DNA from 3 places in the Georgenia wutianyii genome. Region 2 is predicted to be linked to each of the others. Evidence: riboswitches for the same ligand, from Rfam matches in the RefSeq annotation. Region 2 holds a riboswitch; each other region holds the start of a gene.
The links. Region 2 has a riboswitch for S-adenosylmethionine ahead of FE251_RS00345 (methylenetetrahydrofolate reductase). Riboswitches for the same ligand answer to the same signal wherever they lie in the genome.

Region 1 (7,596 bases), 1.3 Mb from region 2:
ACGAGCGCGTCGAGGTACGACACGAGCGGCGCGCCGTGGCCGCCGGCCGCGACGTCCCGCGCCCGCACGTCCGCCACGACGGGCACGCCGGTGGCCTCGGCGATCCACGCCGGCTGCCCGAGCTGCAGCGTCCCGAGCGCCCGCCCGCCCTCCACCCAGTGGTAGACGGTCTGCCCGTGGGAGCAGATGAGGTCCACCGGCCCGGCCGCCGCGATCGCCTGCGAAGCTGCGGCGGCGAAGGCCTGCCCGATGAGCGTGTCGAGCTCGCACACCTCCGCGAGCGTCGTCCCGGCGGGGGGCAGCGCGGCGAGCAGCCGGGCCCGCAGCCCGGGCTCGTACGGCACGCTCCCCGTGTGGCGGACGGTGCCGACGAGCGCCGTCCCGTCGTCGTCGACGTCGAGCTCGACGACGGCGGTGTCGATGCCGTCGTGGGAGGTGCCGGAGATCATGCCGAGGACTCTCATCGGTTCCCTTCCTTGGGGTCGAGGGCGTCGCGCAGGCCGTCGCCGAGGAGGTTGAGGCCGACGACGAGGAGCACGATGACGGCGCCCGGCGCGGCCATCGTCCACCACGCCGTCGTCACCAGGGAGCGGGCCTCGAGGACCATCGACCCGAGCGACGGCGTCGGCGGCGGGGTGCCGAGCCCGAGGAAGCTGAGCGAGGCCTCGGTGAGCACGGCCCAGGACAGCGAGAGCGTCACCTGGACGATGACGATCGCGGTGATGCTCGGCAGCACGTGCCGCAGCAGGATCCGCCACGTCGGGAAGCCGAGCACGGTGCCCGCCTTGACGAACTCCGCCTCGCGCAGCGAGAGCACCGGCCCGCGGGTGACGCGCACGAAGATCGGGGTGTAGACGATGGCGATCGCGACGGCGATGGTGAGCCAGCTGCGGGAGACCGCGGCGGCGAGCGCGAGCGCGAGGAGCAGCGGCGGGAAGGCGAAGAGCACGTTCGTCATCCCGAGGATCGCCCGGCCCGACCACCCGCCGAAGTAGCCGGCTACCAGTCCCGCCGTCGTCCCCACGAGGGTGGCGAGCGCGACGGCGACGACGGCGATGCGCAGCGAGTTCGCGGCCCCGGCGGCGGCGCGGGCGAAGACGTCACGGCCGAACTGGTCGGTGCCGAACCAGTGCGCGGCGGACGGCCCCTGCATCCGCACGGCCGGGTCCTGCGCGACGGGGTCGCCGAGCATGCCGAGGGTGGCGGCGAGCGCGACGCCGACGACGAGCACGGTGAGGAACGCGCCGACCAGCCCGTTGCGGCTGGCGAGAACGCGCCGCACCGCGGCGCCGAGGCGGCGGCTGCGGACGGGGACGTCGGCGGTGATCTCGGCGGTCATGTCTGCCTCACCCGGGGGTCGACGACGCGGTAGAGCATGTCGGTGAGGAGGTTGACGAGCACGAAGGACAGCGCGATGACCAGCACCGTGCTCTGCACCAGGGCGAACTCCTGCTGGTGCATGCCGGTGAGGACCTGGCGCCCGATGCCCGGCACGGAGAAGACCTGCTCGACGACGACCGCCCCGCCGAGCAGGTAGCCGAACTGGATGCCGGTCATCGTGAGGATGGGGACGGTCGCGTTGCGCAGCACATGGCGCAGCTGGACTACGCGCGGTCGCACGCCCTTGCCGCGGGCAGTGCGGACGAAGTCCTGGGTCTGGACCTCGAGGATCGCCGAGCGGGCGGTGCGCATGATCGGCGCGGCGAGCCCGAAGCCGAGCACGAGCGCGGGCATGAGCATCTGCTGCAGGTTGAGCCACGGGTCGCTCGCGAGGGTGGCGAAGCGCTCGGCGTTGGGGTTGTAGCCGAGGAACCGGGCCGACGTCGCGAGCAGCACGGAGGCGAGGAGGAAGGCGGGGATCGACAGGCCGGCGAGGCCGACGAGCTGGCCGCTCGCGTCACGCACCGAGTTCGGCTTGGAGGCGGACCAGATCGCCAGCGGGACCCCGATCGCGATCCCGAGGATCGTGGAGATGACCGCGAGCTCGATCGTCACCGGCAGCGCCGCCGCCGTCATCTCCAGCACCGACTGGCCCGTCCGGGTCGACACGCCGAGGTTCCCGGTGAGGACGTTGCCGAGCCAGGTGAAGAACTGGACGACGAGCGGCTGGTCGAGCCCGTAGTACGCCTCCAGCGCCTCCCGCTGCGCGGGGGTGAGCGCCGCGGCCTCGGTGCCGAGGGAGGCGGTGATCTGGTCCCCCGGCAGCGCCCGCATCATGATGAAGACGAGGACGGCGACGCCGAGCAGCGTGCCCAGGGCCTCGAGGACCCGGCGCAGGACGGGGTGACGGACGACGACGCGCATGCCGGCGGTCAGCCGAGGGTGGTCTCGCGCAGGCTCTGCAGCGACCCGTTCGCCATCGGGACGAAGCCCTCGACGCCGGACTGGGTGGCGGTGAAGCCGTAGGAGCTGAAGAGCCAGACCCACGCGGCGTTGTCCTCGAGCTCGCGGGACACCTCGTCGTAGATCGCGCGGCGCTCCTCCGGGTCGGCGGTCTGCCGGCCCCGGGCGAAGAGCTCGTCGAGGGTGTCGGAGCTGTACCCGGCCACCTGGTTGAGGTTGCCCGTCGAGGGGAAGTAGCGCCCGTACATGCCCTCGGGGTCGGGCCGCCCGCCGTTGAGGGCGACGGCGGCGGTGAAGTCCGCGGCCACCCACCGGTCGACGTAGGCGCCGATCTCGAGGACCTCGAGGTTGACGGTGATGCCGGCCTCGGCGAGCTGGGCCTGGATGTTCTGCGCCTCGTTGACCGAGGTGGCGTACTCGCCCTGGGAGACGATGACGTCGAGCTCGAGGCCGTCGGGGTAGCCGGCCTCGGCGAGGTACGCGCGAGCCTGGTCGTAGTCCCGCTCGGGGCAGGGGCGGGCGTCCGGGTCGGAGAGGTAGGCCGGGGACGTGATCGGTCCGACGACCTCGCCGGCGCCCTGCGCGGCGGTGTCGAGGACCTCCTGCCGGTCGATCGCGCACTGGATCGCCAGGCGCACGTTGACGTCGTCGAGCGGCGCCTGCCGGGCGTTGAGCTGGAGCGCGTGGTAGGCGAGCTGCGGCGTCTCGGTGATCTCGACGCTGCCGCTCTCGGCGCTCTGGGCGACGAGCGGGTCGTCGAAGACGGCGAGGTGGACGTTGCCGGACTGCAGCGCCGAGACGATCGACGTCTCGTCGGGGATGACGCGGAACTCGACGGCGTCGATCTCGGGCGCGCCGCCCCAGTAGTCGGCGAACGACGTCACGGTGAGTGACTGGTTCGGGACGCGCTCGCCGAGCTCGAAGGGCCCGGTGCCGTTGGCGGCGGTGGTGAGCGTCTCCTCGGTGTCCTCCGAGGAGAGGATCGCGAGGTTGACGCTCGCCAGGCCGGCGAGGACCGAGGAGTCCGGCGCGGACAGGGTGAGGACGACCGTGCGGGCGTCGGGCGCCTCGACGGACTCGACGGAGCCGAGGGTCGCGGCGGCGACGGCGGCGGTCTCCTCGGCCATGACCGACTCAAGGGAGTGGACGACGTCGGCGGAGTCGAGCTCCGAGCCGTCGTGGAAGGTCACGCCCTCACGGAGCGTGAACGTCATGGTGAGGCCGTCCTCGGAGACCTCCCACTCCTCGGCGAGGCCGGGGACCACCTCGAGGTCGGCGTCGAGCTCGGTGAGCGTGCCGTAGAGGTTGGTGAGGACGTCGATGGCCTGGAACTGGGTGGCCTTCCACGGGAAGAGGGTGTCCGGGTCGGAGGTGACGCCGACGACGAGGGTCTCGCCCCCGCCGTCGCCGGTCGACCCGCCGTCGTCGCTTCCACCGGAGCAGGCGGCGAGCGCGAGACCCACCGCTGCGAGCACCGCCGCAGCCCGGACCGGTGACCTGTGGACCTTCATGCTGACCTCCCCGTCAGGCGGCTCCGACGCCGCTCGCACGCCTCCCGGCCTGGCCGGGACCAGGTGCCACTGTCCCGCGACCACCCAGGTGCGTCAAGTTCTTCCGCCTCTCATTCTTCGGCGAAACTCATTTGTCCGCGCTCCTGCTCCAGCGCGGGGGGACCATGGGGCGATGGAGAGCCTGCCGCTCCGCTCGGCGCGGGGCCGCTGGGTGGTGCTCGCCGCGACGCTCGCGTCGGCGATCGCCTTCCTCGACGGCAGCGTCGTCAACGTCGCGCTGCGTCCCATCGCGCTCGACCTCGACGCCACGCTCACCGACCTGCAGTGGGTGGTCAACGCCTACATGTTCGCCCTCGCCTCGCTCATCCTCGTCGGCGGCTCCCTCGGGGACCGGCTGGGGCGGCGTCGGGTGTTCGTCGTCGGGATCGCGTGGTTCGGGCTCGCGTCGGTCGTGTGCGGGCTGGCGCAGGGGGTCGAGCAGCTCGTCGCGGCGCGCGGGCTGCAGGGCGTCGGGGCGGCGCTGCTGACGCCGGGCAGCCTCGCCCTCATCCAGTCCCTCATCGCCGAGGAGGACCGGGCCCGCGCCATCGGCTACTGGTCGGCGTGGTCGGGCGTGGCCGGCGCCGTCGGGCCGCTGCTCGGCGGCTGGCTGGTGGAGACGCTCTCGTGGCGCTGGGTCTTCTTCGTCAACGTGCCGGTGGCGGCCGTCGTCATCGCGATCGCGGTGCTGCGGGTGCCGGAGTCGGTGCCGGCGGCCGGGCAGGGACGCTTCGACGTGCCCGGCGCGGCACTGGGCGTCCTCGCGCTCGGTGGGATCACCGTGGCGCTCACCCAGGGCGCGTGGCCCGCGGCCGTGGTGGGCGCGGTGGCCGCCGTCGTCTTCGTCGTCGTCGAGGCCCGCTCCGCACACCCGATGGTGCCGCTGGGGATGTTCGCCGACCGGACGTTCTCGGTGGTCAACGTCGCGACCTTCCTCATCTACGCGGCGCTCACCGCCGTGACGTTCTTCCTCGTCCTCCAGCTCCAGGTGGTCGCCGGGTACGGCCCGCTCGCCGCCGGGGCCGCGACGATCCCGTTCACACTGCTCCTGCTCGTCTTCTCCCCGCGCGTCGGCACCCTCCTCACGCGCACCGGCGCCAGGCCGCTCATGACGCTCGGCCCTGCCCTGGCCGCCGTCGGTGTCGCGCTGCTCGCCGGAATCCCCGACGACGCCGCGTACCTCACCGACGTCCTGCCCGGCGTCCTCGTCTTCGGCGCGGGCATCACCCTGCTCGTCACGCCGCTGACGGCCACCGTCCTCGCCGCCGCGCCCGCCGAGCACGTGGGACTGGCCAGCGGCGTCAACAACGCCGTCGCCCGCGCCGCGGGGCTGCTCGCGGTGGCCGCACTCCCGGCGCTCGTCGGGCTCGACGGCGAGCTCGCGGCCGACCCCTTCGGCGCGGGCTACGCGCGGGCGATGTGGTGGTGCGCGGGGCTGCTGGTCCTCGGCGCGGTGGTCTCCGGGGCGCTCCTACCCGGGAGACGCAGCCGCGCCGGGTAGGAGCGCTCCCGTGTCAGGCCGCGCCGGCCTGGTCGGCGTAGTGGTTCACGAACACCACCATGTCCTCGAGGCTGATCTGCTCGGGGGTCGCGGTGACGGTGATGACGCCGTCGGCCGTGCGCTGGTAGCAGGTGATCGAGCTACCCGACTCGTTGGTGCCACAGCTCCCGGTGCCGGCGGCCGTGTTGTCGGTCTCGATGTACTCCACCAGCGACTCGTACGGCGAGCTGAGCACGTTGCTGTCGACGGCGATCATCACGGTGAAGCTCTCGTCGTTGTACATGCGGGCGGGGCCGGTGGACTCGTCGAGCGTGTAGGGACCGATGGCCTGCGGGGGCGTGGCCAGGGCCTCGGCGGGGATGACCGCGCCCTCGGCGGCCGGGCCGGGGTCGCTCGCGCCGAGGTCGGCGCCCGCGGCACTGTCGGTCTCGCTCTCGGCGGTGTCCTCCTCGGCCGGGGTCGTCTCCTCCGGCTCCGGGGTCGTCGGCTGCTCCGGCGTCGTCGTCTCCTCGGCCGCCGTCGTGGGCTCGGTGGCCTCACCGTCGGCCGAGTCGTCGCCGCAGCCGGTGAGGCCGATCGTGGCAAGGGCGAGGGTGGAGAGGAACACGACGTGCTTGCGGCGCATGGGGGGATATTCCTTCGGTGTCAGAGCAGGTGGGCCCGCAGTCGTCTACGGGAGTAGTGCAGACCTTGGCGCATCACTCGGAGGTCCGCCACTCGGAGCCGGCGCCGGGCGATGTCGGTGCCTGCCGCTACCGTCCTGCCCAGGTCACGAGGACCAGCGCCACGCCCTCCGGCGTGCTGGTCCGGCAACCGCGCCCCGCGCACGGTGCCCCCGGAGGAAGACCCGCCCGCGCCGACCGGCGTGGGAAGAGCGAGACGAGGAGACACCTTGACCACCCCTGCCCCGTGCACCGTCGGCGCCTGCTGCCGCAGCTACAGCCCCGGGCACCTCATGCACCACATCCACACCGGGAAGGTCCAGAGCGCGCCGGAGGGGTGGCGCGACGGCGTCGTCCGTTCGGTCGACGAGGGCAACGTCGCCGTCGTCGACCACCCCGGCGGCGAGGGGTCGTGCGCCGTGTGGCACCACCACGACCTGTCGGTCATGTGCCCGCCCGGCACCACCGTCATGGTCAACGAGCGGTGGCACGCCCTCGCCGTCGGGCGCGTCGTCGTCAACATGCTCGTGCACGACGGCGCGGGCCCGGTCCCGTCCGTCCCGGCACGCTCCGCGCCCGGCGTCATCGTCACGCACCTCGGCACCGGCCACGGGGTCATCGCGACCTGACGCGGCTCCCCCGGCTCGCCGTGTCGGCCCCGGCCGATAGCATCCGGGTCTCAGCCCGCCCCGGCGGCCAGGACGGCCGCCGCGGGCGAAGGCTGGGTTCCGATGAGGGAAGCACATGAAACCGGGGGGTTCAACGATGAAGTCAGCCCATGCGGTCCTTGCCGCACTCGTCCTGGCCGGTCTGCCGGCCGCAGCCCACGCCGACCCGCCGGAAGGCCGCGACGGTCCGCCGCTGCGTGCGCTGGAGATCGAGGTGGTCTCCAGCCTGCCGGAGTTCGTCAGCGGCGGTGACGCGCTGATCGAGATCTCGGCGCCGCCGGGAGTTGCGCCACCGCACGTGCGGATCTCGGTGGACGGAGAGCGCCGCGACGTCGACCTCGAGTGGTCCGGCGACCGGCGCACGCTCGTCGGCGTCGTCGACGGGCTCGAGCTCGGCGCGCAGACGATCACGGCCTCCGCACCGCGCGGGCGGGAGGCGAGCGTCGAGGTGGTCAACCACCCCGCCGAGGGCCCGCTGTTCTCCGGCCCGCACGAGCAGCCGTTCATCTGCCAGACGCAGGACTTCACGCTCCCGGTGATCGGGGGCAACCTCGGCGCGGCGCTCGACGAGAACTGCTCGACGACCACCCGCGTCGACCACTTCTACCGGACCACGGGCGGTGAGTACGTGCCGTGGCCGGTGGACGCGCGCCGCTACCCCGCCGACCTCGCCCGCACGACGACGTCGGACGGCGAGCGCGTCCCGTTCATCGTCCGGATGGAGACCGGCACCGCCAACCGCGGGATCTACCAGCACACGGTGCTGCACGACCCGCTCCGCGAGAAGGACCCCTCCCCCGCGCACCGACCCAAGGGCTGGAACGGACGGGCGATCTACACCCTCGGCGGCGGCTGCACCGGCGGCTGGTTCC
Region 2 (7,596 bases):
CGGACCTCGACCGGGTAGGTCCGCCCGGAGACCTCGACGACGGGCGCCGGGACGCGCTCGCCGTCCTCGCCGTCGCGGCCGAAGTGGGCGGCGAAGCGGGCGGAGTCGATGGTCGCGGAGGTGATGACGACCTTGAGGTCGGGACGCTGCGGGAGCAGCCGGGCGAGGTAGCCGAGGATGAAGTCGATGTTGAGGGACCGCTCGTGGGCCTCGTCGACGATGATCGTGTCGTAGCGACGCAGCAGCGGGTCGCGCTGGATCTCGGCGAGGAGGATGCCGTCGGTCATGAGCTTGACGAGCGTCGTCGGGCCGACCTCGTCGGTGAAGCGCACCTGGTAGCCGACGGCGCCGCCGAGCGGGACGCCGAGCTCCTCGGCGATGCGCTCGGCCACGGTGCGGGCGGCGATCCGGCGCGGCTGGGTGTGCCCGATGGTGCCCTCGACCCCGCGGCCGAGCTCGAGGCAGATCTTGGGCAGCTGGGTCGTCTTCCCCGAGCCGGTCTCACCGGCGACGATGACGACCTGGTGGTCGCGGATGGCCGCGGCGATCTCCTCGCGGCGTGCCGAGACCGGCAGCTGCTCCGGGTAGGTGATGTGCGGGACGGCGGCGCGTCGGGCGGCCAGCTGCTCGGGCGAGTAGCCGCGGTGCCCGGCCGGACGTCCCTTGCCCGAGCGGCCCGAGCGGCGGCCCGCGCCGGAGCGTCCGGGGTTCTCACCCGTGGTGCCCGAGCCGGCAGCCGGGGTTCCGGCGTCGGCGCCGGAGCGTCCGGCCGGGGTGTCGGAGCGTGCGGCGTCGGCACCGGAGCGCCCGGCCTCGGCACCGGAGCGTCCGCCGCGCCGGCGCCGTCCGCGGCGGCCGTCGCCGCTGTGGGTCTCACCCCGGTGGGTCTCGCCGCGTGGGGCACCGTCCGGCTGGGCCGGGGCGCCGGTCTCCGGTCGCTGGGGCGCGTTGTCTGCGTGCTCCGCGCCCGGCTCCGTGCTCACGGTCGACCATTCTCGCCGATCGGGCGGGCCCGGTCATCCGGGTTTCCTCCCGATGAACGGTCCCGTCCGGGCGAGGAGGAGTGCGGGAGTTGCGCGCGCCGGGTGAGGGGGGTGGGAGGACGGCGCCCCGGGAGTGCCTGCCGGGTGACAATGGCGCGGTGTTCAAGCTCCTCGGCTGGGTGGTGACCCTCGCCCTCGTCGCCGCCGCCGCGCTCACGCTCGACCCGGCGCGCCTCGGGCTGTCCACCCGGCTCCCGGTCACCCAGGCGATCGCCATGCGTCCCTACCTCGTGGCCGGTTTCGTGGTGCTCGGCGGTGTCCTGCTGCTCGGTGTCCTGCTCGCCGCGCTCCGCGGACGACGGCGGCCGCGGGGTGCCGTCCTCGCGCTCGCGTTCCTCGCGGTCGGGCTCGGGCACGGGCTCGTCCTGTGGGACCGGGGCCTGACGGACGACCCGCTCCCCGAGGCGCCCGCCGGTGCCGTCACCGTGTTCACCCTCAACACCCTCGGGGGCGGCGCGACGCCCCAGCAGGTGGCCGCGGCCGCGCTGGGGACGGGCGCGGACGTGCTCGCCCTGCCGGAGACCTCCGCGGCCAGCGCGCGACTCGTCGCCGAGGAGCTGACGGCGAGCACGGGGACGCCGTTCCAGGTGTTCGCCCGGCAGACCGGGAAGTGGGAGTCGAGCTCGACCGCGCTCCTCGTGAGCGCTGACCTCGGGGAGTACGCGGAGGCCGACCCGCCGGCGACGTCGCACGGCGCGGTGCGTGCCGAGCCGGTCGACGGCGAAGGCCCCACGTTCCTCGCCGTCCACCCCATCAGCCCGCACGCGCCCGGCCGGGCGATGGAGCGGTGGCGGGCCGACCTGCACGCCGTGACCGAGGCGTGCCGCAGCGAGTCCGACGTCATCGTCGCCGGGGACTTCAACGCGACGCTCGACCACGAGCCCATGCGGGACATCGGCACCTGCGTCGACGCGTCGACCGAGGGTGGTGTCGGCGGGCTCGCGACGTGGCCGGCGCACCTGCCCCGGCTCGTCGGCGCCCCCATCGACCACATCCTGCTCGACGGCGACCGGTACGTCGTCGACGCCGCCGCCGTGCTCGACGTCGGTGACAGCGACCACCGCGCCGTCGTCGCGCAGCTCTCCCCGAGGTAGCCGCACCCTCGCGCACAACTCCGCTCTCGCGAGCAACTCGGCTGTCGCGAGCAACTCGGCTGTCGTGAGCAACTCGGCTGTCGGCGGGGGAAGGGTTGAGGACCTCCTCACGAGAGCCGACTTCTGCGCGAGAGCCGACTTCTGCGCGAGAGCGGGTTTTTGCGCGAGAGCGGAGTTCTGTACGACGGGCGGCCCCGTCTCACCGCGCCCGCCCGAGCGGGCCGGTGGTCTCGCATCCCGGATGGTCTTTGCCCAGGTCGCGACGGCACCAGCACGATCGCACCACCATCCAGAGCGGTCGAGAGTCCTGGCTCGTCGACGCCGCAGCAACCCCCCGGTCCACGGGTGCGGGTGCTTCCGCCAGGTCCGATGGGAGAGTCTCCTTGAGCACCGCTAGCCTGCTGACCGTGCCGCGTGGCCGACCGACCGTGTCCTTCGAGCTCTACCCGCCGCGCACGCCGGCCGCTGCGGCCGCCGCGTGGGAGACCGTCGAGCGCCTGGCCGCAGCCGCGCCGGACTTCTTCTCCGTCACCTACGGTGCGTCCGGCTCTGCACGGGACGCCTCCCGGCAGCTCGTGCAGCGGATCCTCGCCGAGACCTCGGTGACCCCGATCGCCCACCTCACCTGCGTCGACAGCACCCGGGAGGAGCTCCGGCAGCTCGTGCGCGAGCTCGTCGACGACGGCGTGCGCGACTTCCTCGCGCTGCGTGGCGACCCGCCCGACGGGCGCCCCGCCACCCGCCCGGGCGGCCTGAGCCGGTCGAGCCAGCTCGTCGCGCTCATCCGCGACGTCGAGCGGGAGCGCCTGGGCGGCCGCGGGCTGAGCATCGCCGTCGCCGCCTACCCGGCGGGCACGTCCCACACCCGCGCCCAGGACGTCGCCGCGCTCCTGGAGAAGCAGGAGGCCGGCGCGGACTACGCGATCACCCAGGTGTTCTACGACCCGGCCGCCTACGCCGACCTCGTCGCCGAGGCGCGGGCCGCCGGGGTCCACCTGCCCGTCGTCGCCGGGATCATCCCGCTGACCGAGCCGCGCCGGCTCACCCGGCTCGCGGCCCTCACCGGGGTGCCCGTGCCGGACGACGTCCTGGACCTCCTCGCCGCGGCCCCCGACGACGAGGAGCGCCACCGCGTCGGCGTCGCCGCGACCGTGCGGCTCGCCGAGGGCGTCATCGCCGCTGGCGCACCTGGTCTGCACGTGTTCACCTTCAATCAGTACCGGCCCGCGCTCGACGTCGTCGAGCGACTTCGCCGACCACTCGCCCACACCCGACCGATCACGAGGACGACCCGATGACCGACCGCACCGCGCCCCAGCTGCCCGCCGCCACGATCCTCGGGTACCCGAGGATCGGGCCGCTCCGCGAGCTCAAGCGCGTCGTCGAGGCCTTCTGGGCGGGGCACAGCGAGCTCGACGACCTCGAGGCGCAGGCCGCCGAGCAGCGCCGCTCCCAGCGGACCCGGCTCGTCGACCTCGGCCTGGCGCCGGACGACGCGTCCATCCCGAGCGACTTCTCCTACTACGACCAGGTGCTCGACGCCGCCGTCACGCTCGGTGCGGTCCCGCCGCGCTTCGCCCACCTCCTCGACGAGGACGGCGCCCTCGACCTGCCCGGCTACTTCACCCTGGCCCGGGGCGAGGGCGACGTCGCGCCGCTGGAGATGACGAAGTGGTTCGACACGAACTACCACTACCTCGTGCCGGAGATCGGCCCGCGCACCGAGTTCCGCCTCGCCGACGACCGCGTCCTGCGGCTCTTCCTCGAGGGCGCCACGGAGGGCGTGACCACGCGCCCCGTCGTCGTCGGGCCGGTGACGTTCCTCCTGCTGAGCAAGGCGGTGGGGGAGCAGCACGGTGAGGGCGCCGCTCCCGCGACCGCGCCGCCCGCGGGCTTCACCCCCCTCGACCGGCTCGAGGACCTCCTGCCCGTCTACGTCGAGCTGCTGCGCTCGCTCGGCAGGGCCGGGGCGCCGTGGGTGCAGCTCGACGAGCCCGCGCTCGCCGTGGACTGGGACGTCCCGCGCGAGCGGGTGCTCGCCGCCGCCGAGCGCGCCTACGCCGTGCTCGCCACCGAGACGACCCGCCCCGAGCGGCCCGCGCTGTTCGTCCCGGTCCCCTACGGCTCCGCGGAGGACGCCCTGCCGGTGCTCGCCCGGGCCGGCGTCGAGGCCGTCGGCCTCGACCTCGTCCGGGGCGCCGCGCCCTCGCCCGAGGTGCTCGCGCAGCTCGGGGACGCTGTCGTCGTCGCCGGGGCGGTCGACGGGCGCAACGTCTGGCGCACCGACCTCGACGCCGCGCTCGCCCGTCTCCAGGAGCTCGAGGCGGGGCTGCCCGACGGCGCGGCGCGCGACGGACGGCTGTGCGTCACGACGTCGACCTCCCTGCAGCACGTCCCCTACGACGTCGGGGCGGAGCGCGCGCTGGACCCCCAGCTGCGCAGCTGGCTCGCCTTCGCCGACCAGAAGGTCGAGGAGGTGCTCGCCCTGGCGACCGCCCTCACCGGCGGCCCCGGCGCCGCGAGCGAGGCGTTCCGCACGGCCGCCGACCGCCGCCGCTCCCGCTTCGAGCACCCCGGTGTGCGTCGGGAGGACGTCCGCCGGCGCGTGGCCGCGATCGGTGAGGAGGACGTGACCCGGGCGGACTTCGCCGAGCGGGCCGCCGCGCAGGCCGAGGTGCTCGACCTCCCGCCGCTGCCGACGACGACGATCGGCTCCTTCCCCCAGACCTCCGAGATCCGCAGCGCCCGCGCCCGTCACCGCGCCGGCGACCTCTCGGAGGAGGAGTACACCGCGGCGATGCGCGCGGAGATCGAGCGGGTGGTGCGGCTGCAGGAGGAGCTCGGCCTGGACGTGCTCGTCCACGGCGAGCCCGAGCGCAACGACATGGTCCAGTACTTCGCCGAGCAGCTCGAGGGGTTCGCGGCCACCGAGCACGGGTGGGTGCAGTCCTACGGGACGCGGTGCACCCGGCCCTCCATCCTCTGGGGCGACGTCGCGCGTCCCGCGCCCATCACCGTCGAGTGGACCCGGTACGCCGCCTCGCTCACCGACAAGCCGGTCAAGGGCATGCTCACCGGACCGGTGACGATCCTCGCCTGGTCCTTCGTCCGCGACGACCAGCCGCCGGCGGACACCGCCGCCCAGGTGGCGCTCGCGCTGCGGGAGGAGGTGGCCGACCTCGAGGCCGCCGGCATCGGCATCATCCAGGTCGACGAGCCCGCCCTGCGCGAGCTGCTGCCCCTGCGCGCGGAGCACCGGCCCGCCTACCTCGACTGGTCGGTGCGCGCGTTCCGCATCGCCACCGCCGTCGCCGGCCTCCGCACCCAGGTCCACACCCACCTGTGCTACTCGGAGTTCGGGGACGTCATCGACGCGATCGACGCGCTCGACGCCGACGTCACGAGCATCGAGGCCGCCCGCTCCCGGATGGAGGTGCTGCCCGAGCTGCACGCCGCGGGGTTCGCCCGCGGCGTCGGGCCGGGTGTCTACGACATCCACTCCCCGCGGGTGCCGAGCGAGGACGAGGTCGCCGAGCTCGTCGGGCTCGCGGCCGAGTCGGTCCACCCGCGGCTGCTGTGGGTCAACCCCGACTGCGGCCTCAAGACGCGGCGTTACGAGGAGGTCGAGCCCGCGCTGCGCCGCCTCGTCGCGGCGGCGGGGCGCGTGCGGGCGCGGCTCTAGGCCGGCGCCCCTTCCAGGCGCTCGGTGGTGATCTGGAACCCGGCGCGCACGAGCCGGTCGGCAAGCACCGGGCCGAGGGCCGTGGCGGGGGTGAGCACGCCGCCGCCGTCGGGCAGCCGGCTCTCGTCGGTGGCCAGAGCGAGGGCCGACTCCCCGAGCATGACGGCGGTCGCCGCGTACCCCGGGTCGCCCTGGGCGGCGAAGACAGTGCGGTAGCGGGCGCCGGTGGTCGTGCGGGCAAGGGTCTCGACGCGGAAGTGGCCCGACAGGCGCGTCTCCTCGTCGGGTCCCTCACCGGGAGCGGGCAGCAGCCGGTCGGCCAGCCAGCGGGTGGGCGGCAGGGTCATCGCGGCGGCCGCCGCCCCCGTGCCCAGGGCGAGGGCGCGCGCCCGCCGCTCCCCGCGCGGGCCGGGCCCGAGGTCGATGACCTCGCGGTAGCGCAGGTCGCGCCCGTAGGCCCAGCCGGCCAGCGCGTTGCTGCGGTGGACCACCCGGGTGTTGAACGCCGCCATCGGGAAGGGCGCCACCCAGGTCCCGGTGAGCAGGTCGCGGAAGGCCCGCGCGGGCACGTGCTGGTCGACGGCGGGCGGGGCGACGCCGTCGGGCAGCAGCGCGTAGGGGTCGGCGAGGACGCGCCCGGCCTCCGGGTCCCGGGCGGCGTCCGCCTGCACCCGCATCGAGTCGATCGTCCCCCCGCTCACACCGCCCGCGATCTCGCGCACGGCGAGCGTGACCTCGCGCAGCCCGCCCGCGGCGTCGGCCCGGGCGTGGAGCGCGGTGAGGAGGACGGACAGGTCCGAGGGCACCGAGTCGAACCCGCACGAGTGGACGATGCGCGCCCCGGTGCCGCGCGCGGTCTCGTGGAAGCGGTGGGCGCTCTCGCGCAGGAAGAGCACCTCCCCGGCGAGGTCGGCGTAGTGCGTGCCCGCCTCCGCGCACGCCCGCACGAGCGGCAGGCCGTGGCGCGTGTAGGGCCCGACGGTCGTCGCGACGACGCGCGTGGAGGCGGCGAGGTCCGCCAGCGCGGCGTCGTCCTCGGCGTCGGCGGTGAGGACCTGCCAGTCGGCCGCGTGCTCACCCAGCCCGGCACGCACCGCCTCGAGCCGCTCGCGGGAGCGCCCGGCGAGGGCGACTCGCCGGCCGGGGGCGTGCCGCGCGAGGTACTCGGCGACGAGACGGCCGACGAAGCCGCTCGCGCCGTAGACGACGACGTCCAGCGGGCGGTCCTTCCGGTGCTCGCTCATGCACCCGAGGCTAGGTGGACAGCGCCGAGCGCGCACGGTCGTGCGCCGCCGGGTTCAGGAGTAGACCATCCCCAGCGCCCTCTGGACCTCGGCGAGCGTGGCCGCGGCGACCTCGTTCGCGCGGGCGTTGCCCTCGGCGAGCACCTGGCGCAGGTAGCCCGGCTCGGCGAGGAGCTCGGCACGGCGGGCACGGATCGGGGCGAAGTGCTCGTTGACCGCCTCGGTCACCGCCTTCTTCAGCGCGCCGCCACCGCCGTCGCCGATCTCGGCAGCGACCTCGTGCGGGTCGCGCCCGCTGGCGAGCGCGGCGAGCAGGACGAGGTTGGAGACCTCGGGACGCCCGGCGGGGTCGTAGGTGATGTGCCGGTCGGAGTCGGTGACCGCCTTCTTCAGCCGCTTGGCGGTGGTGTCGGCGTCCATCCCGATCTCGATGGTGTTGCCCTTCGACTTGCTCATCTTCTGCCCGTCCGTGCCGAGCAGGAGCGTCGCAGCGGACAGGAGGGCCTCGGGGGCGGGGAAGACGGGGCGGTCGG
Region 3 (7,596 bases), 150 kb from region 2:
CTGGGCCTTCGCCTACAACGTCGCGGCGATCCCGCTCGCCGCGTTCGGGCTGCTCAACCCGATGATCGCGGGGGCGGCGATGGCCGCGAGCTCCGTCATCGTCGTCGCCAACTCCCTGCGCCTGCGCCGCGCGGGCTGACGCCGCGCTCCCGCAGACATCGCCGAGAGCTGGATCCCGCCCGGTGCACGATCCGGCTCTCGGCGGCGGAGGGGGTACGGCACCCGCGGCTAAGGCGCGCGTCCGCCGAGCGCCAGGGCCTCGTCGCACCACGCGACGAGGTGGGCGAGCGCCAGCCCGCGCTGGTGGAAGAGGCGACCGCTGTCGGCCGGCTGGTGGTAGGCGTGGTGCGCGTCCCGTCCGGCCTGCTCGAGCATGAGCGGCAGCAGCCAGGCGTACTTCACGCAGGAGGCGACCACGCCGAGCCGCAACTCACGCCGGTCTCCACGCCAGCCGCCCTCGCGCAAGCCCGTGAGGTAGGCAGCGAAACACGCGACGTCGAGCTCGCCGATCCGCTCGGCCGGCCAGAAGAGGTCGAAGACGGCGTCGGGAACATGGTTTCCCACGTCCTCACCGACGGCGCCGTCACCGGCGAACGCCCAGTCCAGCAGGACCACCTCGCCGGTCGGGCGGCGGATCTCGTTGCTGACCCAGACGTCGAGGTGGCAGCGGGTGCGGGGCAACCGCTCCATGAGGGTGAGCAGTTCAGCGCGGTGGGCGAGCAGGCGGCACCAGCCGTCGCGCAGGCCCGCCGGCCAGGTGTCGCGCACCAGCGGCCGGTCCCAGGCGGCGTCGTCGTCGAGGAGGTGCCACGGCACCTGCTTGCTGGCCGAGTACTCGCGGAGGAACCCGGCCGAGGCCCATCGCGCCCGGAGCGGCCCCTGCGCCTGCCAGCGGCCCAGCCCCGTGGCCACGGCGACGTGGTCGTCGAGGGTGAAGGCGGTCCCCGGCCGGCCCGTGACGTCCTCCAGCCACAGCACCGCTCCGCCGTCGTGCTCGGTGACCGTCGCGCCGGGCAGGTCCAGCCCGGTGTCGAGCAGGCTGCGGCGCAGGTCGGGGTCGCGGTAGACGTCCGCCTCCCGCCGCCAGTAGTTCCAGTGCCTGGGATCCTCGGACGCCGCCCAGGGATGGTCCGGAGGGCCGGCCGGCGCGCGCAGCTCCTTACGGACCAGCGTGCGCCCGCGCGCGTCACCGACCCGCTCGACGGCGGCGGTCACGGTGTTGAGCGGGTTGTGCCGCAGCACCTCGCGCCGCGAAGCGACGAAGTCCGGCAACCCGGCGTGCGTCACGGCCTGCCCCTCCCGTCCGACCAAGACCGTCGAGAGTACAGCCGCCCCCCGGTGAACTCCCCCGGTAATTGCGTGGACGGGCGGGCCGGAGCCAGGCCGGTCAGAAGGCGGGGACGACCTCGCCGGCGGGCCAGCGCTCCTCGATGAAGGCGCGCACCTCGTCCGAGCGCAGCGCCTCGTCGAGGGCGACGAGCGCCGGGTCCTCGACGTCCTCGCTGCGCACGGCCACGAGGTTGGCGAACGGGTTGCCCTCGCCGGACTCCAGGACGATGGCGTCCTCGGCGGGGTTGAGGTCGGCCTCGAGGGCGTAGTTGCCGTTGACGACGGCGGCGTCCAGGTCCTGCAGGCTGCGCACGAGCTGGGCGGCCTCGAGCTCGACGAGCTCGATGTCCTTCGGGTTGTCGGCGACGTCGAAGATCGTCGGGTCCTCGACGTCCGCGAGGGTGAACAGGCCCTCGGACTCGAGCAGCTCGAGCGCGCGCGCCTGGTTCGACGGGTCGTTCGGGACGCCGACCTGGGCGCCGTCGGGCAGCTCGTCCAGCGAGGTCACCGTCTCGGAGTAGATGCCGTAGGGCTCGATGTGGACGCCGTCGAAGTGGGCGAAGTCGTACCCCTTCTCGGCGACCTCGGCCTCGAAGTACGGCAGGTGCTGGAAGAAGTTCGCGTCGAGCTCACCCTCGGCGAGCTGGACGTTGGGCTGGACGTAGTCGGTGTACTCGATGATGTCGAGGGTGAAGCCGGCGTCCTCGGCGAGGTTCTCCTGGACGAACTCGAGGATCTCGGCGTGGGGGGTCGGGCTGGCACCGATGACGATCGTCGCGATGCCGCCGGACTCACCGGTGGCGGCGGCCGGCTCCTCCTCGGCGGTGTCGCCGCAGGCGGCGAGCGCGAGGGTGGTGACGGCGGCGAGCGCGGCGAGCAGCACGGGTCGGGTGGTGCGCATGGGTTGGGTCCTCTCGGTGGGGCTCAGCGGTGGTCGACGAGTCGCACGACCCGGTCCCCGAGCATCTGGATCAGCTGGACGAGCACGATGATCACGACGACGGTCACGACCATGACGTCGGTCTGGAAGCGTTGGTAGCCGTGGTTGACGGCGAGCGCACCGAGGCCCTCGGCCCCGAGCGCGCCGGCCATCGCGGAGTAGGAGATGAGCGTGATGACGGTGACGGTGACGCCGCCGACGAGCGCGGGCAGTGCCTCGCGGACGAGGACGCCGCCGACGATCCCGAGCCGGGAGGCACCGACCATCTGGGCCGCCTCGACCTTCCCCGGGGCCACCTCGCGCACCGCGTTCTCCACGAGCCGGGCGAAGAAGGGGATGGCGGCGACGGCGAGGGGGACGACGGCGGACCGCCACCCGTAGGTGGTCCCGGTGAGGAGCCGGGTGAGCGGCAGGATCGCGACCATGAGGATGATGAACGGGATCGAGCGCCCGACGTTGACGACGACGGACAGCACCGTGTTCAGCGCCGGCGCGGGGCGCAGGCCCCCGGGCGCGGTGACGACGAGCGCGAGGCCGAGCGGCAGGCCGAGGAGGATGGTGATGACGGTCGACAGCCCCGTCATGTAGAGGGTCTGGAGGGTCGCCTCGGGCAGCTGCTCGGTGATGACCCGGTTGGCGAGGGCGTCCTGCAGCCAGCTCACGGCGCCACCTCCTCGACGTGGACCCCGGCCGCGCGCAGCTCTCGCTGCGCGACGAGGGCGGCGGACACCGGGACGGACAGTCGCAGCCGGCCCACCCGGGTGCCGGCAAGGGTCTCGATGGTGCCGGCGGAGACGTCGGCCTCCTCGCCGAGCGCGGCGACGGCGGCGAGCACCCGGGCGGTGCTCACCTCACCGCCGAAGGACAGCTCGAGGGTGGCGCGGCCCTCCTCGCGCGGCTCGGGAGGCAGCGGGACGAGTGCGCGGGCCAGGCGGGTGCCGTGGTCACCGGCGACGACGTCGATCGGCCCGTGCTCGGCGACGCGGCCGTGGTCGAGGAGGCTGACCGAGTCGCACACCTCGCGGACGACGGCCATCTCGTGGGTGATGATGAGGACGGTGATCCCGAGCCGGTCGCGGACGTCGCGGATGAGCCCGAGGATCTGGCGGGTGGTGTCGGAGTCGAGCGCCGACGTCGGCTCGTCGCACAGGAGGACTGCGGGCTCGGCCGCCAGCGCGCGGGCGATGCCGACGCGCTGCTTCTGGCCGCCGGAGAGCTGGGCCGGGTAGGCGTCGGCCCGGTCGCCGAGCCCGACGAGCTCGAGCAGCTCGCGCACCCGCTCGTCGCGACGCTCGCGCGGCACGCGGGCGACCCGCAGCGGGTAGGCGACGTTGGCCGCCGCCGTGCGCGCCTCGAGCAGGTTGACGTGCTGGAAGACCATCCCGATGCGGCGCCGCTGGCGGCGCAGCTCCCGCTCACCGAGGCCGGCGAGCGGGACGCCGTCGATGCTCACGGTCCCGGAGGTCGGGCGCTCGAGGGCGGTGAGGCAGCGGACGAGGGTCGACTTGCCGGCCCCGGACTCCCCGACGATCCCGTGGATCGCGCCGCGCGGGACGTGGAGGTCGATGCCGTCGAGCGCGACGACCTCGCGGCCACCGCGGCTGCGGTAGACCTTGCGCAGGTCGGTCAGGCTGATCACGAGAGACGTCCTTCCATCGGTCCTGGCGGGAGCACCCGACGGATCGGGTTGCTGCAGCGTCGACGAGCCAGGTCTCTCGGCTGCTCTGGATGGTGGCCACATCGTAGGATCGCGAATCCGGGTCCTGGCAAGTGCGTCCGGCTGGCGAGACGTGCGTCTTGCCATCCGGGCGCCACCGGAGATGCCCGGCGAGCCGCCCCGCCCGCCTCCTGCTATAACCGCTTCATGCCGCCGCGCACCGACGCCCCGGCCCGCCGGCTGCGGACCGAGGTGTGGATCGTCCTCGGCCTGTCCCTCGGGCAGTCCGGGGTGTACGCCGTCGTCAACATCATCGCCCGCCTCACCGCCGAGGCGCCGCTGCGGCAGCAGACCACCGCGCTCAACCCCTCGCGCTCCCCGCGCCCCTACCTCGACCTCACCTACCAGCTGCTCAACATCGGGTTCGCGCTCGTGCCGGTCGCCCTCGCGCTCTTCCTCCTCAGCGAGCCCGGACGGCGCGCCACCAGCCGCATCGGTCTCACGTTCTCCCGCCCCTGGCGCGACCTCGCCGTCGGCGTCGGCCTCGCGGCGCTCATCGGGGTGCCCGGGCTCGGGGTGTACGCGCTGGGCCGCGCGCTCGGCATCACCGTCGAGGTGCAGGCCGCCACGCTCGACCAGTACTGGTGGACCGTCCCGGTGCTCATCCTCGCCGCGCTGAAGAACGCGCTCCTCGAGGAGGTCATCGCAGCCGGCTACCTCATCGAGCGGCTCGAGCAGCTCGGCTGGCGCCCCGCGTCGGTCGTCGCCGCGAGCTCGCTGCTGCGCGGTTCCTACCACCTCTACCAGGGCATCGGACCGGGCCTGGCCAACGTCGCCATGGGCGTCGTGTTCGCCGAGTACTACCGCAGACGACGGCGCACCATGCCGCTCGTCCTCGCCCACACGCTCATCGACGTCGTCGCCTTCGTCGGCTACTCGCTGCTGCCGGAGTCCGTGCTGCGGACCCTCGGACTCACCTGAACCGCCCGGAAAGGGCCACGCCCACCCGGCTCCCGCGTCTGCGCAGGCCGCACGTCCTAGAATCGGGCGCATGACGGAGCGGCCGGGCGACACCCGCACGCCCGCGCCCGGCGCCCCGGAGGCGCCCCGGCGCAAGGTGCTCCTCGTCGACCTCCCGGCCGTGCGCGTGCGCCGCCCGCGCGACCTCCTCGAGCTCGTCATGTCGGCGCTCGGGATCGGCGTCGTGCTCCTCCTCGCCGTCTACGCGCACGCGACGGCGATCGGGGTGACCGAGGACGTCCAGTCCGCCGCCGCGCTCGTCCTGCGCCAGATCCTGCTCCTGCCCGTCACGGTGCTCGAGGGTGTCGTCACCTTCTTCCTGCCGCTGTTCGTCGTCGCCATGCAGCTCGTGCGGCGCCGCTGGCGCTCGGTCCTCGAGGCGCTCGCCGCGGCCGTCGTCGCCTGGTCCCTCACGACCGCCGCGGTGTGGCTGCTCGACTCCTACGGGCCCAGCGCCCTGTCGGTCGGCCTGACGATCACGAGCGAGGGCGACAGCGTCATCGCGATGAACCCGCTCGTCGCCGCGCTCGCCGCACTCCTCACCGCGATGGGCCCGCGCGACCGGCGGCCCTCCGTGCGCTGGTCGTGGAACCTCCTGTGGGTCGTGCTCGCCCTCACCGTCATCCGCGGAGCACTCACCCTGCCCGGCGCCGTCGTCACCGTGCTCCTCGGCCGGCTCGTCGGGCTCGCCGGGCGCCTGCTCGTCGGGGTCTTCAACGAGCGCGCCGAGGGCATCGACCTCGTCCAGGGGCTGCGGCGGGCCGGGCTCGACGCCGTCCGCGTCGTGCGCCTCGACCCGCCCGAGGGCGGCGACGTGCGGGCATGGACCGTGACGACCTCCTCCCCCATCGGCTACACCGAGCACCTGGCGGAGAACGAGATCCTCGGCGAGGACCCCGACGCCGGCTGGCCGGTGACGACGCGCGCGTCCGACACGATCGTGCCCGACGTGCTCACCGACCCCCAGGCCGTCGTCCACGCCGCCGCCAGCCCGGGCGGGGTCAACCTCGACCCGGTGAGCGCCCACCGGGTGTACTCCGTGTGGGACACCGCCGGCCGCCGCTGGTACGTCACCATGCTCGACGGCGACCGGCAGGTCGTCGGCTACCTCTCCTCGCTGTGGTCGCGGATGCGCGTGCGCGGCCTGCGGCGGCGGCGCTCCGGCTCCCTGCGCGACGCCGCCGACCGCGCCGCCCTCCTCGCCTACGCCGTCGAGCGGGCCGGGGTGAACACCCCACCGCTCGTCGGGATGGCCGAGGCCCGCGACTCGATGATCATGGTGACGGCGCACATCGCCGGCGCCCGGCGCCTGTCCGACCTCACCGAGGAGGAGGTGAGCGACGAGCTGCTCGACGAGGTGTGGGACCAGCTGCGCACCGCCCACGCCGCCGGCCTGGCCCACCTCGACCTCACGGCCAACGCCGTCCTCGTCGGCAGCGAGGGCGACGTGTACCTCCTGGACTGGGAGAACGGGGAGATCGCCTCCACCGAGCTGTCCCGGCGCCTCGACCTCGCCCAGATGCTCGCGATCACCGCGACGAAGGTCGGGGAGGAGCGGGCCCTGGCGAGCGCGAGCCGGTGCCTGGGCAGCGACCAGCTCGCCTCCATCGCCCCGCTGCTCCAGCCGGTCATCCTCGCCCCGCACACCCGGGCGGCGGCCGGGAAGCCGCGCGAGCTGCTCAACTCCCTGCGCGCCCAGCTCGTCGACCAGCACCCGGACGCCGACGTCGAGCCGATCAACCTCGCCCGCTTCAGCGTCCGCACCGTCGTCATGGTGACGATCGCCGTCGTCGCGATCTGGCTGCTCCTCGGCACGCTGAACTTCGAGCAGGTGCTCGACGCCACCCGCAACGCCAACCCGTGGTGGCTCGGTCTGTGCTTCGGGCTCGGCCTGCTCACCTACGTCGGCAGCGCGATGGGGCTCGTCGCCTTCTCCCCGGAACGGGTCGGACTGTGGCGCACCACCCTCGTCCAGGTGGCGGCGGGCGTCGTCTCGCTCGTCGCCCCGGCAGGCGTGGGCCCCGCGGCGCTCAACCTCCGCTACCTCGTCAAGCAGCGGATCGCGACCCCGCTCGCGGTGGCGACCGTCGCCCTCGTCCAGGTCTCCCAGTTCGTCACGACGGTCGCGCTGCTCGCCGTCATCGCGCTCGTCACCGGCTCGGCCGGCACGCTGTCGGTGCCCTCCGGCGCGGTGACCGGGGTGGGCATCGTCGCCGTGCTCATCGTCGTCGTCGTGCTCGCCGTGCCGCCGGCGCGCAGCTGGCTGTGGCACAAGCTCGGCCCGACGCTCACCCAGGTGTGGCCGCGGGTGCTGTGGGTGGTCGGCAGCCCGAGCCGGCTGCTCATGGGCCTGGGCGGCAACGTCATCATGACCCTCGGCTACGTCGCCTCGTTCGGTGCCGCTCTCGCGGCGTTCGGCTACTCACTGCCGGTGACGACGCTGTCGATCACCTACCTCACGTCGAACACCGTCGGTGCGGCGGTGCCCTCGCCGGGTGGCATCGGGCCGGTGGAGGCCGCGCTCACCGGTGGTCTCACCGTCGCCGGGATCCCCGCAGGTGTCGCGTTCTCGGCGGCGCTCGTCTTCCGCGTCCTCACCTTCTGGCTGCGGGTGCCGCTCGGCTGGGCCGCACTGCGCCACCTCCAGCGC

Region 1: another riboswitch for S-adenosylmethionine. It lies ahead of FE251_RS09695 (hypothetical protein); the one in region 2 lies ahead of FE251_RS00345 (methylenetetrahydrofolate reductase).
Region 3: another riboswitch for S-adenosylmethionine. It lies ahead of FE251_RS15040 (methionine ABC transporter ATP-binding protein); the one in region 2 lies ahead of FE251_RS00345 (methylenetetrahydrofolate reductase).

What each region holds. Positions count from the first base shown of each region.
Region 1 covers NZ_CP040899.1:2,185,365-2,192,960, forward strand. Annotated here, with positions in the region: gene FE251_RS09665 (anhydro-N-acetylmuramic acid kinase) at 1-464, opposite strand, end outside; gene FE251_RS09670 (ABC transporter permease) at 461-1,339, opposite strand; gene FE251_RS09675 (ABC transporter permease) at 1,336-2,304, opposite strand; gene FE251_RS09680 (ABC transporter substrate-binding protein) at 2,313-3,854, opposite strand; gene FE251_RS09685 (MFS transporter) at 4,027-5,394, shown strand; gene FE251_RS09690 (hypothetical protein) at 5,408-6,019, opposite strand; SAM riboswitch class IV at 6,162-6,275, shown strand; gene FE251_RS09695 (hypothetical protein) at 6,287-6,685, shown strand; gene FE251_RS09700 (DUF6351 family protein) at 6,822-7,596, shown strand, end outside.
Region 2 covers NZ_CP040899.1:72,620-80,215, forward strand. Annotated here, with positions in the region: gene hrpA (ATP-dependent RNA helicase HrpA) at 1-983, opposite strand, end outside; gene FE251_RS00340 (endonuclease/exonuclease/phosphatase family protein) at 1,142-2,137, shown strand; SAM riboswitch class I at 2,420-2,513, shown strand; gene FE251_RS00345 (methylenetetrahydrofolate reductase) at 2,521-3,435, shown strand; gene metE (5-methyltetrahydropteroyltriglutamate--homocysteine S-methyltransferase) at 3,432-5,819, shown strand; gene FE251_RS00355 (saccharopine dehydrogenase family protein) at 5,816-7,063, opposite strand; gene trpS (tryptophan--tRNA ligase) at 7,118-7,596, opposite strand, start outside.
Region 3 covers NZ_CP040899.1:3,381,917-3,389,512, forward strand. Annotated here, with positions in the region: gene FE251_RS15020 (heavy metal translocating P-type ATPase) at 1-139, shown strand, start outside; gene FE251_RS15025 (hypothetical protein) at 229-1,311, opposite strand; gene FE251_RS15030 (MetQ/NlpA family ABC transporter substrate-binding protein) at 1,388-2,230, opposite strand; gene FE251_RS15035 (methionine ABC transporter permease) at 2,254-2,931, opposite strand; gene FE251_RS15040 (methionine ABC transporter ATP-binding protein) at 2,928-3,908, opposite strand; SAM riboswitch class I at 3,919-4,004, opposite strand; gene FE251_RS15045 (CPBP family intramembrane glutamic endopeptidase) at 4,134-4,907, shown strand; gene FE251_RS15050 (lysylphosphatidylglycerol synthase transmembrane domain-containing protein) at 4,978-7,596, shown strand, end outside.